Regions from separate parts of the Pseudoalteromonas sp. JC28 genome, predicted to be linked through region 2. Evidence: predicted binding sites of a transcription regulator. Region 2 holds the regulator's gene; each other region holds the start of a gene.
The links. The regulator LexA, encoded in region 2, represses DNA repair genes until DNA is damaged. The targets are predictions, from matches to a motif close to TACTGTATNNNNATACAGTA.

Region 1 (4,312 bases), on a different contig from region 2:
CCCTCCTAAACAACGGCGGTGATAATAACAAAGTTTTTTTCGAAGTAAAGAAAACTACTAAAGTTTTTCGGAAAAAGGCCGATAAATTCATAATTAGCAAAATAATCGGTTGGAATACATGCAAATTGATGGCGTTTTAATCAGTGAGTCGCAATTAGGGTCCGCATTGAACATTAGTGTTCATCAGACGCGCTCTGCCGATTTTGCCATGCTGTTATCTATGCTATCAACTGATGCATTAGATTTTAGCCAATTTCACCTACCAAAATCTGAAGCTGCTGCAAAAGATAACTCAGAAGAAACACTAAAGAAGCAATTTGAAATAGGTCCACAAAAGCCGCTTGCGCCAAAAGAGTACAATATGCTTATTGGTCAGCATAACGCGCAGCTGGTATCTATGGGGGCGATGGCAACCTTGCGATTGCAAGAAAATTTAAATCCAGAACCTTTTGCCGCACGAAATGATAAAAAGCATATTCCACTCGACGTTGTAGAAAATTTGGAACCAGCGGTTAAAAGGCGTTTGGCGAGCGCGCAAGGTAAACTGGCCTTAGTTGCTGATAAGGCAATGGATGCGGCTGGTTTTTATGATCAAATTGCAACGGGTGATATGCAGAGTATGTTACGCGCGACGGCGTAACAACATTAGCTGCTTTTGCTCCTTCAAAATTGAGCAAATTTAAGACAAACTGGTATTAAACTTGTCATTTTACAGCTCTTTGCTTCGTTACTAGACTGACATAAAACGCTATGCTTATCGTGCTTCATGTCTAATACCAATTGAATTAATTCTCTAATCAATTTGAAGGGTGAAATAGCATATTAGCTTCGTTAAAAATTTCTCATTTAGAACAACTAAATAGCAAAATTTTTGCCTTGCTACTAAAGCTATTGCCTTGCTACTAAAGCTATTTCCCCGCTTCAAGATAGATCATTTACTTAATACAACTGGTATAAGCTAAACGGCCTTTAATCATCCTTAGCTCGTTTCAAGCCTTTTTTATTGCTTTGTATCTAATCTCTAGTTCAGACTATTTTAGCTACCGTGGCACTTTTTATACTTTTTATCACTGCCGCACGGACAGAGGTCATTTCTGCCTATCTTGGTTGTAGGCGTATCGTACAATTCACCATCTAAGTAATACCATCTGCCTGCTTCGGTAATAAAATTTGACCGCTCATGGAGTATATAGTGTGTGTTTTCTGCGATATAGTGCGCCTTAAACTCAACAACCCCCTGAGTAGCTTCTGCTACTTCTTCTAGCACTTCCAATTTTATAAAGTGTGCATAATTAGCAAATGCAGCAATATCGTCGATATTGTTTTGTGCTTGTTTAGCCTGGGCGTAGGTGTCATGAATATACTTTGCATCTTTTAAGCAGTATGCAGTATAGCGAGAGCGCATTAGTATTTGTGGACGTTCTGCGAATTTTTGTCCCTTAAGGTACGGCTCACAACATTGCGAATAGGGAAGGGATGAATTGCAATAACAAGACATAAAAACTTCAGTTTTAACAAATTTATATCCTGTTATTGTAGCTTGTTAAGCGCTTTGAAAACAGTGGATCGCAACGTCAGATACCGGCAGTTCCATTTTGTTGATAGTTTGCACTGATGCAATATCAGTCCAAATCACCACTGCAGCGAAATTACCATTGCTGATAGCACTTTTAAGTACATACTCAAGGTCGTATATGTGCTTTTGCCTAATGACGAGCAACTTACTTGCATCAACTGAAGCGCTTTCTAGTAGTGACTTGTTTGGTACATTATCGGGTGCAACGAGTAGCGTCCAGCCTTGTTTATGCTGACATTTATGTAAAACTTTAAGTAACTCTAAGCTAGCGACGATCTCATCTTCAACTATCACATTATTGATTTCGTTAAGTGTGTAATAAGTTGAATTGTTTGGCTGTAGAAGTGCATTGCTGTGTAACATAATTGTCTCACTGGTTATCTATACAGTATGTGTATACAGTAGTTTATACAGTGTGTGAATGCAAGGAAAATTGCTAGCTTTTTAATCAATATTCAAGCTTAATTTTTATTTAGTTTAAATTTTCAATATAAAACAAGTGGTTGTGATTTTTTTGAAATGAGAGCTTAATTGACGAAAGTTCAGTATGAGTAAAGCAAGGAAGTTTTCTCAGCTGCGATACAGTAGTTTTCCTACTGTATCATTTTGATCGTCGCAGAGGGAAAGCGTACGTTTACTTAAGAGAGGCTTAGCTACGCCTAGCCTACGTTTTTTTGGAGAGTCAAATTTAATTTACTGGCTAATATGCTGTAGTTGATGAATTTGCTCGTAAAGTGTTGCAGCATAGCACTGTGCATCTCTAAAGCGCTTAGTTGTAAGGAAGCGGCGTACATCTAGTAGTACCTGTTCGGCGCCTTTGTGCCCTTGGCTGCTGGCCAAACTTAACCAAGCGGCTGCATGAAAGGGGCTGGGTGGCACTCCTTGACCTTTCATAAACAACAAACCTAAAAAGAACTGTGCCTTCAAATCACCAGACATCGCCGCCAGTCTTAGCCATTTTGCCGCAAGCGGAAAAGATTTTTCTTTTAGGTAATAGAGGCCTTTTTTCAAAGCTTGGGTATTGTCGTGAAGATCTGGGAATTTTGCGTCCGCTTTTAATGGCGACGTTACAAATTCAAGCACATTCAGCAGCTGCTGTTCTAAGTCATGGTTTGCTGAGTTGTCGGTGCTATTTTGATCCATATCTTTATTCGCAATAATGTTGATAAGCAGAGTGTAGCTGAATTTTAACTATTTTGTCCGAGTTTTAAAGTGATTCGTGTTAAAATCCAACCACTTGTTCCTTAAATTTGTAATTTTAGTTATGCTCGAGCGGTTATTTTCACTGCAAGCTATGCACACCAATGTAAGAACTGAGGTGATTGCTGGCTTGACGACATTCGTTACTATGGTTTACATCGTTTTCGTAAACCCTGCAATGCTAGCAGAAGCTGGCATGGATCACGGCGCTGCTTTTGTAGCAACTTGTATCGCAGCCGCAATCGGCTGTTTTATTATGGGGCTATGGGCAAACTATCCGTTAGCGCTTGCGCCTGGAATGGGCTTAAACGCCTTTTTTACCTATGGTGTTGTGCTTGGCATGGGCTATACATGGCAAAGTGCATTAGGCGCGGTATTTATGTCGGGCTGTTTATTTCTATTTTTGAGCGTATTCAAAGTTCGCGAGTGGGTGATCCAAGCCATACCTATCGTGCTAAAGCGTGCGATCGCGGCAGGTATTGGCGCATTCTTAGCGTTAATCGCGCTAAAGAACGCGAAAATTGTTATCGCAAGCGATGCGACATTAGTACAACTTGGTGATATCACTTCTCCCGGCCCGCTATTAGCTATTGCGAGCTTTTTTGTGATTGCGGCGCTTATGTACCGTGAAGTCAAAAGTGGCGTGCTTATCAGCATTTTAATGGTAACGGGTATTGCGTGGGGGCTTGGGCTTGTAGATTATCACGGGGTTGTTGATATTCCCCCAAGCATCGCGCCGACCTATATGCAGTTGGATTTGAGCGGAATTTTTGAGCTTTCCATGCTTAGCGTGGTGTTTGCATTTTTATTTGTCGATTTATTTGATACCAGTGGCACATTGGTTGCGGTGACTCAAAAGGCCGGATTATCTGACGAACATGGTCGCATGCCAAGGTTGGGTAGGGCACTGTCAGCTGACAGCACTGCGACGATTGCAGGCTCAGTGCTCGGTACTTCAACGACGACTTCATACATTGAATCAGTGTCGGGTGTATCTGTCGGTGGTCGCACAGGACTGACGGCCGTGGTCGTGGGGATCTGTTTCTTACTCATGATGTTCTTTGCGCCATTGGCACAGATGGTTCCTGCATATGCGACGGCAGGCGCGATACTGTATGTGTCGGTATTAATGCTACAAAACCTAAAGTTGATTAATTGGGATGAAATGAGCGATGCTATTCCGGTCAGTGTTGTGTTACTGATGACACCGCTTACGTTTTCAATCGCACATGGTATTGCTTTGGGTTTTATTTCTTATACGGCAGTTAAATTGGCGTGTAACAAAGCAAATGAAATCAGTATCAGCGTTTGGGTACTGACCCTACTTTTTATCTTAAAGTTTGCTTTTGGTTAAGCAAGTGGGTTTACTCTCTTTGTAATAAAAAAGGCTGGGAGACCAGCCTTTTACGTAAATTATGGTGTTACCACTTCTTCTTCGGTGCAAACAGGACGTCCAAGTCGTCTTGTTCTTGCTCTGCTTTCTTTTTCACCGCTGATGCGTTAGACGCTCTAAGTTCACTGCTGATCTCTTCTAAA
Region 2 (4,312 bases):
TTATAAACCACTGCAACAAACAACAGTTGAGAAAGACCGAATGCAAACCCTCCGATACTAATGATCGCGTTGAAATCAGCGAACTGTAGAGCATAGTCAGGGATCCGCCTTGGCATGCCAGCAAGACCAACAAAGTGCATTGGGAAGAACAATACGTTCACACTAACCAAGGAGAGCCAAAAGTGAAATTTAGCCAATTTGATATCAAACATGTGCCCCGTCCACTTTGGTAACCAATAATATGCGGCGGCCATTATTGAGAACACAGCTCCCGTAACTAACACGTAATGGAAATGCGCGACAACGAAGTAGGTATCGTGATATTGGAAATCGGCGGGAGTAATCGCTAACATCAAACCGGAAAATCCACCAATTGTGAAAAGTACGATGAATGCAATAGCAAAAAGCATCGGCACCTCAAAACTAATAGCACCTCGCCACATTGTAGCTACCCAATTAAAAACCTTAACGCCAGTAGGCACTGAAATGAGCATAGTTGCATACATAAAAAACAACTCACCAGCTAAAGGCATACCCGTTGTAAACATATGATGAGCCCAAACGACGAACGACAGCAGTGCAATTGAAGCGGTTGCATAAACCATTGATGCATAGCCAAACAGTTTCTTTCTTGAAAATGTCGGTACTATCGTAGAGATTATGCCGAAGGCAGGTAATATCATGATGTACACTTCAGGATGACCAAAAAACCAGAATATATGCTGGAACATAACAGGATCACCACCACCTGCTGCATCAAAAAAGCTCGTTCCAAAGAACTTGTCGGTCAGCACCATAGTCACAGCGCCAGCGAGTACGGGCATAACTGCAATCAAAAGAAATGCAGTTATCAGCCAAGTCCAGACAAATAAAGGCAACTTCATCCATGTCATACCTGGAGCTCTAAGATTGACGATGGTCACGATAACGTTGATGGCACCCATAATAGAGCTAATGCCCATTATATGAACAGCAAAAACAAAAAATGCAGTATTGTCATTGCTGTACGTTGTAGATAGTGGCGCATAAAAAGTCCAACCGAAAGCAGGCCCGCCGCCTTCCAAAAATAACGACATCAGTAAAATTGCAAATGCAAAGGGTAGTATCCAAAAACTCCAGTTATTCATTCTCGGTAACGCCATATCAGGAGCACCAATCATCATTGGGATCATCCAGTTGGCAAGACCTGTAAATGCGGGCATTACTGCGCCAAATACCATTATTAGTCCATGCACTGTCGTCATTTGATTAAAAAAATGCGGATCTACAAGCTGTAACCCAGGTTGGAAAAGCTCGGCTCGGATCACCATCGCCATAGCACCGCCAATTAAAAACATGGTTAGTGAGAACAATAAATACAGTGTTCCAATGTCTTTATGATTGGTGGTAAACAGCCAGCGCTTTAAGCCTTTGGGAGCTGTATGGTGTGAATGTTCGTCTACGATGGCACTCATTACTTACCCTCCTCTAGTGCATCTATCTCACGCTGTATTTGGCTTGGCTGAATAACATCGCCAGTGTCATTACCCCAGCTATTTCTTTTATAGGTGATCACCCCCGCGATCTGCTTAATTGTTAATTGCTTTGCGAAAGATTGCATCGCAGTTCCTGGGCGACCTAAAAGTAGAATATCTATATGAGCTTTAATATCTCCAGTGACGACTTTACTTCCTTTCATTGCAGGGAAGACTCCTGGTAGCCCAAGCCCAGTTGGTTGATGGCAAGCTGCGCAATAAGCCATGTAAGTTTGTTCCCCAACCTCCATTAACTCTTCTTTCGAAAGAGTTTGTTGCGCAACTGCCTGTGACTCCGCCTCTGCTTTTGCTTTTTCAGCTTTAGCATCGTTAAGCCAACTATCAAATTTATCAGGACTTACGGCCTCGACGACGATTGGCATAAAGCCATGATCTTTGCCACATAATTCAGCACATTGACCTCTATAAATTCCCTCATCGTTTACCTTTGCCCATGCCTCATTTATAAATCCCGGATTGGCATCCTTCTTCACCGCAAAATCAGGCACCCACCAAGAATGGATGACATCATCCGAGGTCATCAAAAAGCGGACTTTCCTATCGGTAGGAATAACTAAATGCTTATCAACTTCAAGCAGGTAATTTTCATTTTTTTCTTTAAGATCACTAATTTCATCTTTCGAAGTAGAGAGCAAAGAATAGAACTCAACATCATGCCCCATATACTCATAGTGCCATTTCCACTGAGAGCCTGTGACCTTAATGGTCAGATCAGCTTTACTCGTGTCTTCCATAGCAATAAGCGTTTTTGTGGCTGGTATTGCCATACCAATGAGTATCAGGAAGGGAATTGCAGTCCAAAGTATTTCCACTTTGGTGCTTTCATGAAATTGCGCCGCAACAACGCCTTTTGACTTTCTGTGTTTTATAAGCGCCCAAAACATAATCCCAAATACAATCACTCCAATGACACAACATATTAGAAATATGGTCATGTGAAGCTCATACACTTGATGACTAATGTCTGTAACACCTTGCCTCATATTGTAAGCGCTGTTAGCAAGTGAGGGCATGGCGATTAGCACCGCGATGAATGCTACAACTAATCGACAAATTTTCATTTGACGTCTCCTTCAAGACAACTCGTGGTTGTCTCTTGTTATTATTGGATGACTGTCATATTGTCTATTTGTACATAGACTTACTGCACGACTATTAACCAATTAGTCAAAAAACAAACAAATTGCAAGATTTTCGAGAAGACCGACTTTAGAATCAAAACTGGGGACTATAGGGAGTAAAACGAAGAATGATGAAAAATAGTGTATAAAGATCAGAAAACTAAAAATATTACTAAATGATTAAAGTCACTATAATTATCTAACTTTCACACAGTTAGAAAAGTTAATTATTACTTTCTAAACAAAATATAGTTAAAGCAAGCGCAACTTTATATTTAACGCTACGCTCGCTCTCATAAACTACATCCAGTCTGCACTTCGGATAACACCGACAGCTAACCCTTCAATGGAGAAATTTTGATGTTCTAGATCTACTTCAATCGCTTTAAATTCTTCATTCTCAGCATGTAAAAAAACTTTCTTTCCTTTCTTTTCAAGGCGTTTAACAGTCACATCTTCTTCTACACGAGCAACTATCACTTGCCCATTTTCTGCCACTTGAGTTCTGTGAACAGCCAATAGGTCACCATCTATAATACCAATATCCTTCATGCTCATACCATTAACTCTCAAAAGGTAATCAGCATTAGGTTTAAAAAAACTAGCATCTACATTACAGTGGCTTTCTACATGTTGCTCTGCCAAAATAGGCTCACCAGCAGCAACACGACCAATAATAGGCAAACCAAGTTGTTCTGATTCATCCTCTACAAGTCGAATCCCTCGGCTTGCGCCTGGGACCATTTCGATAACTCCCTTTTTCGCAAGCGCTTTCAGGTGCTCTTCCGCTGCATTTGCACTCTTAAAACCCAAAGCATCAGCTATTTCAGCACGAGTTGGAGGCATGCCTGTATCTTTTATGAATACTTTTATTAATTCAAAGATTTGTTCTTGTCGTTTTGTTAGAGGACGCATTAACTGGTATTCCATACAGTGGTTTATTTACTGTAAGTATATACAGCTCAAAAAAAATCGCAAATGTTTCTTTCTTCGCCATATTTTAAGTGTATTTATTGATAGCATTAATTAGATCAGCATTAAACAAGAAGCTTCAGAGCATAACCTACGACTCTACGAAATAAGGATTATTAAGTTTTAGGGCTGATAAATCACCTCCTACCATTTTGCACTGTGCTGATACTGTGGTAGGAGCGAGTTCATCTCGCGAGGTTTTCTATATCCCAAACAGCAAAAAACCCTTCGCATTACTGCAACGGGTTTTGATGTACATGGTTTTTTGCTGGAACTTCATTGCAAGCCATCGGCGGGTAAACCACCTCCCACCATGTTGCACTGTGCCTATACTATGGTAGGAGCGAGTTTACCTCGCGAGGTTTTTCGGAATTTCATTGCAATCCCTCGGCGGGTAAACCACCTCCCACCATGTTGCACTGTGCCTATACTGTGGTAGGAGCGAGTTTACCTCGCGAGATTTTCTATACCCCAAACAGCAAAAAACCCGTCGCATCTCTGCAACGGGTTTTGATGTACATGGATGTTCGAATGTCGATGAAGTTCATGGATGAACGCTTTTCATCAACCTCTTATTTGGCCCTGGCTCGCTACGAAGTAGGATGTTCTCATTTTTTAAATAGAGAGTCACATGGGAAATCCCACACTATCATTGACCGGGGCCGACCCTTCGGCTGTTTTGTT
Region 3 (4,312 bases), on a different contig from region 2:
ATACAAGTCTCTGACTCAAGTCAAAAACCGGATGCAGCACAGGTCATTGATGCTCATGGTCAATACCTCATACCAGGGTTAACCGATAGCCATGTCCACCTAAAAACTATGCCGGGGTTGCTTAACACTTCTCCTAGAGCTCGCCAAATGCAGGCAGCATTTTTACAACGGCAAGGCGCTAATTATCTTTACTATGGCGTCACGCAAGTTATTGACCCGTCAAACACTGCAATCGGCATGACCGAATTTACAGCAAATGGCCCCGCACCCGACGCCTACTTTTGTGGCGCAATGCCAGTTTACCAAGGGTACAACGCAGAAGGCCTTAGTTACTCAAAGCTACATCAACATAAACCCTACTTTGCTGCACAACACGGCGATCCTGCTTATGAGCTGACGCCATCTCAAGCACACGCTCACCAAGGAGCTCAGCCCTTGACGCGAATGAAATCTGACGGTGCAACTTGTGCCAAACTGTACTTTGAAGATGGCTTTGGAGAAAACAGTGCTATACCGCTTATTAACCAAGAAACTGCTAAACAATTAGTCGAGTCCGCAAACTCATTGAAGTTACCCGTAATGGCACATGCGAATGCCGTTGATATGCAACAACTTGCTGTAGATGCCAATATCAACGTTATGGCGCATGGACTTTGGAACTGGTTATCGCCAAATACAGCCCCTAGCGAAAGCGAACTGCCAACCAATGTAAAAGCTGTGCTGGATACCATCATCGAAAAAGGCATAGCATATCAAGCCACATTAAATGTGATGAATGCTCTGGCGAAAGTGACTGACAACACTTTTACCTTCTCCTCTGAATATCGTACCGTATTACCTCCGTTTCAAATTGCTTGGTATCAAAGTGAACCTGGTCGCTGGTTTTCTCGAGAAATGGGTCAAGGCTGGGGTGAAATAAGTAATCAACAAAAGGTCGCTAAACTTGAGCAAGTTTTCTCACAAGGGCAACGAGCACTAAATTATCTATATAAAAATGGCGCAACCTTGCTGCTTGGCTCAGATACGCCACCCGCACCAACTTATGTCTCGCAACCTGGCTTATCGACTTATCAAGAATTAACGATGATGGATCAAGCCGGAGTAGGCCTCGTTAGCTTGCTATCTGCTGCTACCATTAATAATGCGAAAGCATTTGCAATAGACAACCAGTACGGCAGTATCGCAGCTGGAAAAGTGGCAAATCTATTACTTTTAAATAGTAACCCTTTGCAGTCAGTCGCGGCTTACAACGATATTGAATACGTTATCTTACATGGCTCCGCCATTGAGCGTGCTACTTTTCATATCGATGCCCTCGAGAAAAGTGAATGAGTAAATACGTCAGAATAGAAATACTGATAATGTCGGTCTCAACTCTATTGACTTAATCAAGTGGTCTATTTTGATATTTTCGAACTTCTGCAGGTAACAAGAGTCGAAAAATCGTCGCAAAGATAGCACACACTGCGAAGTAAGGTTGCTCTAACGCGGCCAGATAAAGCATAATAAAACAAAAAGGGTTTCTCTATAATGAAGATTTCATCTTTTCATCTCTCTAGGCAATCTTGGGGATTGCTAGCACTATCCGCTGCTATTTTTGAAGCCGTTGCACTGTATTTCCAATACGGTATGGGTTTAGAGCCCTGTATTATGTGCATCTATCAGCGTTTTGCTATGTTGGGGTTATTAGCAGCTGGTTTAATCGGTATGATTTCTCCTCGCTCTTTCGCACTGCGTAGTCTGGCATTTGTTTCGTGGGGTGTAGGCAGTATTTGGGGTTATTTTATCGCCCGTGAACATATCAATATGCAAACCACAACGGATCCATTTGCTTTTACCTGTGACTTTGTACCAAACTTTCCTGCGTTTATGCCGCTGCATGAATGGCTGCCAAGCTTTTTTGCTGCAACGGGTGACTGCGGCAACATAGATTGGTCTTTTGCAGGATTATCTATGCCTGGATGGATGGAAATTATCTTTGCATTTTATAGTGTTGCATTTATTCTTTTCTTATTTTTCCACGTTACCAAAAGAACTTGAGATATCACATTCATGCATTTTAGGTTAAGCCAAATTGAGCAACTGAGAGCGTTTAAATTACGTGACAAGCAGATGATCTTACGTCTTGCACTTAGCCACCTTGATGCAAAAACAAAGGTCGTGTTAAGAATAGCCAAGTTGCTACTGCTCACACCGTTTTTTGCCTCATTGGTCGTATTTGAAGGCTGGCTGTTATTACCTGTCTTACTCGTGGCAGGATTAATTTATCCGCTACTGATCACACCACTGGAAATACAATTTGGCAAACCCAAGTTAGCTCAGGCAATCGCTGAGTTTAACGCCTCGAATAAGCCCTGATCTTCAATCTACCTGTGTGCGAGCAACTAAGCTCGCACACAATAACTACGACTAGACTCTAATTTTCCCCTCCAGTTTTGCCAATATTCCTTTCCCAATTCCTTTTACTTCCAGCAACTCCGTTGTTGTTTTAAAGCGCCCCATTTTCTTACGGTACTCTACGATGGCTTCAGCTTTACGAATACCAATCCCTGGTAAACTTGAAAGCGCCGAAGCGTCAGCGGAATTAATATCGAGTACAGCACTTTGCTGCTGTGTTTGAGAGACAGATTTTGCTTGATCCGTAGGTTTTGCGAGCACACTTGAACAGCTTAAACCTAGCGCCAATAAAATAGAAAGTATGGTGGGTTTATTGAACATATATACACTCCTTGTGCGTAAAAAGTATCCAAAGCTTACTGCATTTACCTCGGTGAGTGATTGCAGAAGCTTTTTAAATAAAGATTGGAATATTGACTTTGTCAAAAAACATTCATTCTTTCAAAAATCAAAATAAACATTAAGCTTTTGTTTTTAATGAATTTAATTAATTCTACTTCACTCAACAGCACTTGAAAAATTTTCAAAATAACTTGCTTAATCACTCGATTCGATTTACTGTATAAAAAAACAGTGACTAGGGGAATAACCATGGCCGTTATCATCAAATATGTTGTTGAAAGAAATGGAGTCGAGCGTATGACTTTCACGTCTAAAAAAGAAGCTGATGCTTATGATAAGATGCTAGATGTAGCTGAAGCATTGGAAGACATGCTAACGAAAGTTGACGTGCCGCTGAGTGAGCAACAAGTTGAATCCCTAGCGCTTGAAATTGCAAAACAAAAAGATGACTTTGTGTCTGTGTTAAAAGGTGGCAAAGTAGCACCAAAGGCCAATACCAAAAACAAAGCTGAAAACGAAAAAGCGTCAGATCCAGATAAAGTGACCAAAATTAAGCAAGCCTAAATGATAATAACCACTTACTTCAGTGGGTGGTTTAGGCTGAAAATAAAAAACCGCATGTTCTGCGGTTTTTTATTTTGTGCTGTGTAGCGTGGTATTATTTAATCACGCTTGCCACTGCGTCAGCAAAGTAGTCAATATTGTCTTTGCTTACGCCAGCTACGTTAACGCGGCTAGAGCCTACCATATAGATAGCATATTCAGTGCGTAGTCTGTCAATTTGCTCTTTATTAATACCCAAGAAAGAGAACATACCGTGCTGACGGTCGATGAACGAGAAGTCTTGCTCAACACCTTTTGCAGCTAGGCTTTCTTTGATCAACGTACGTAGACCATTGATACGACCGCGCATTTCGTCAAGTTCGTCATACCACATTTGCGTAAGTTCAGTACTGCTTAGAATGGTATTTACAATATCAGCACCGTGTGCTGGCGGCATTGAATAGATACTACGAACCACACTAAGTAATACTGAGTTTGAAACATCAGCAGTTGCACTGTCTTTTGCAATGATTGAACACGCACCGATACGCTCGCGGTATAAACCAAAGTTTTTAGAGCAAGATGAACAGATGATCATTTCATCAACTGTATCCGCAACCGTTCTAAGGCCTTGTGCATCTTCTTCAAGGCTAGTACCAAAGCCTTGGTATGCAATATCAATTAATGGCGTAAAGCCTTGCTCTTTTGCAAGTTCAGCAACCACTTTCCATTGCGCTTGATTTAAGTCCATACCACTTGGGTTATGACAACATGCATGAAGTAGTACTACATCACCTTTAGGTACTTGCTTCAGCGCATTGATCATCTCATCAAACAACAACCCTTTGTTTTCGTAGTCGTAGTAAGGATACTCTTTAACTGTTAGACCCGCTGCTTCAAATAGGCTGATGTGGTTTGCCCAAGTTGGAGTCGTAACCCAAACAGTTGCATTGGTGTTGCAACGTTTAATAAATTCGGCAGCAACACGTAATGCGCCAGTACCACCAGGTGCTTGCGCCGTACGTACGCG

Region 1: a site for LexA is predicted at 1,961-1,980, ahead of DS891_RS22140 (SulA-like leucine-rich domain-containing protein). Genes of this name have one in related genera too.
Region 3: a site for LexA is predicted at 2,954-2,973, ahead of DS891_RS13010 (YebG family protein). Genes of this name have one in related genera too.

What each region holds. Positions count from the first base shown of each region.
Region 1 is NZ_QOKX01000012.1:14,736-19,047, reverse strand. Features, by position in the region: tRNA gene DS891_RS22155 (tRNA-Tyr) at 1-6, opposite strand, end outside; gene DS891_RS22150 (VC2046/SO_2500 family protein) at 119-640, shown strand; gene DS891_RS22145 (YchJ family protein) at 1,037-1,498, opposite strand; gene DS891_RS22140 (SulA-like leucine-rich domain-containing protein) at 1,544-1,939, opposite strand; gene DS891_RS22135 (tetratricopeptide repeat protein) at 2,270-2,719, opposite strand; gene DS891_RS22130 (NCS2 family permease) at 2,841-4,130, shown strand; gene DS891_RS22125 (hypothetical protein) at 4,198-4,312, opposite strand, start outside.
Region 2 is NZ_QOKX01000015.1:619-4,930, reverse strand. Features, by position in the region: gene ctaD (cytochrome c oxidase subunit I) at 1-1,454, opposite strand, end outside; gene coxB (cytochrome c oxidase subunit II) at 1,454-2,596, opposite strand; gene lexA (transcriptional repressor LexA) at 2,957-3,571, opposite strand.
Region 3 is NZ_QOKX01000005.1:248,505-252,816, reverse strand. Features, by position in the region: gene DS891_RS13030 (amidohydrolase family protein) at 1-1,332, shown strand, start outside; gene dsbB (disulfide bond formation protein DsbB) at 1,531-2,040, shown strand; gene DS891_RS13020 (hypothetical protein) at 2,053-2,358, shown strand; gene DS891_RS13015 (helix-hairpin-helix domain-containing protein) at 2,410-2,718, opposite strand; gene DS891_RS13010 (YebG family protein) at 2,989-3,303, shown strand; gene DS891_RS13005 (amino acid aminotransferase) at 3,398-4,312, opposite strand, start outside.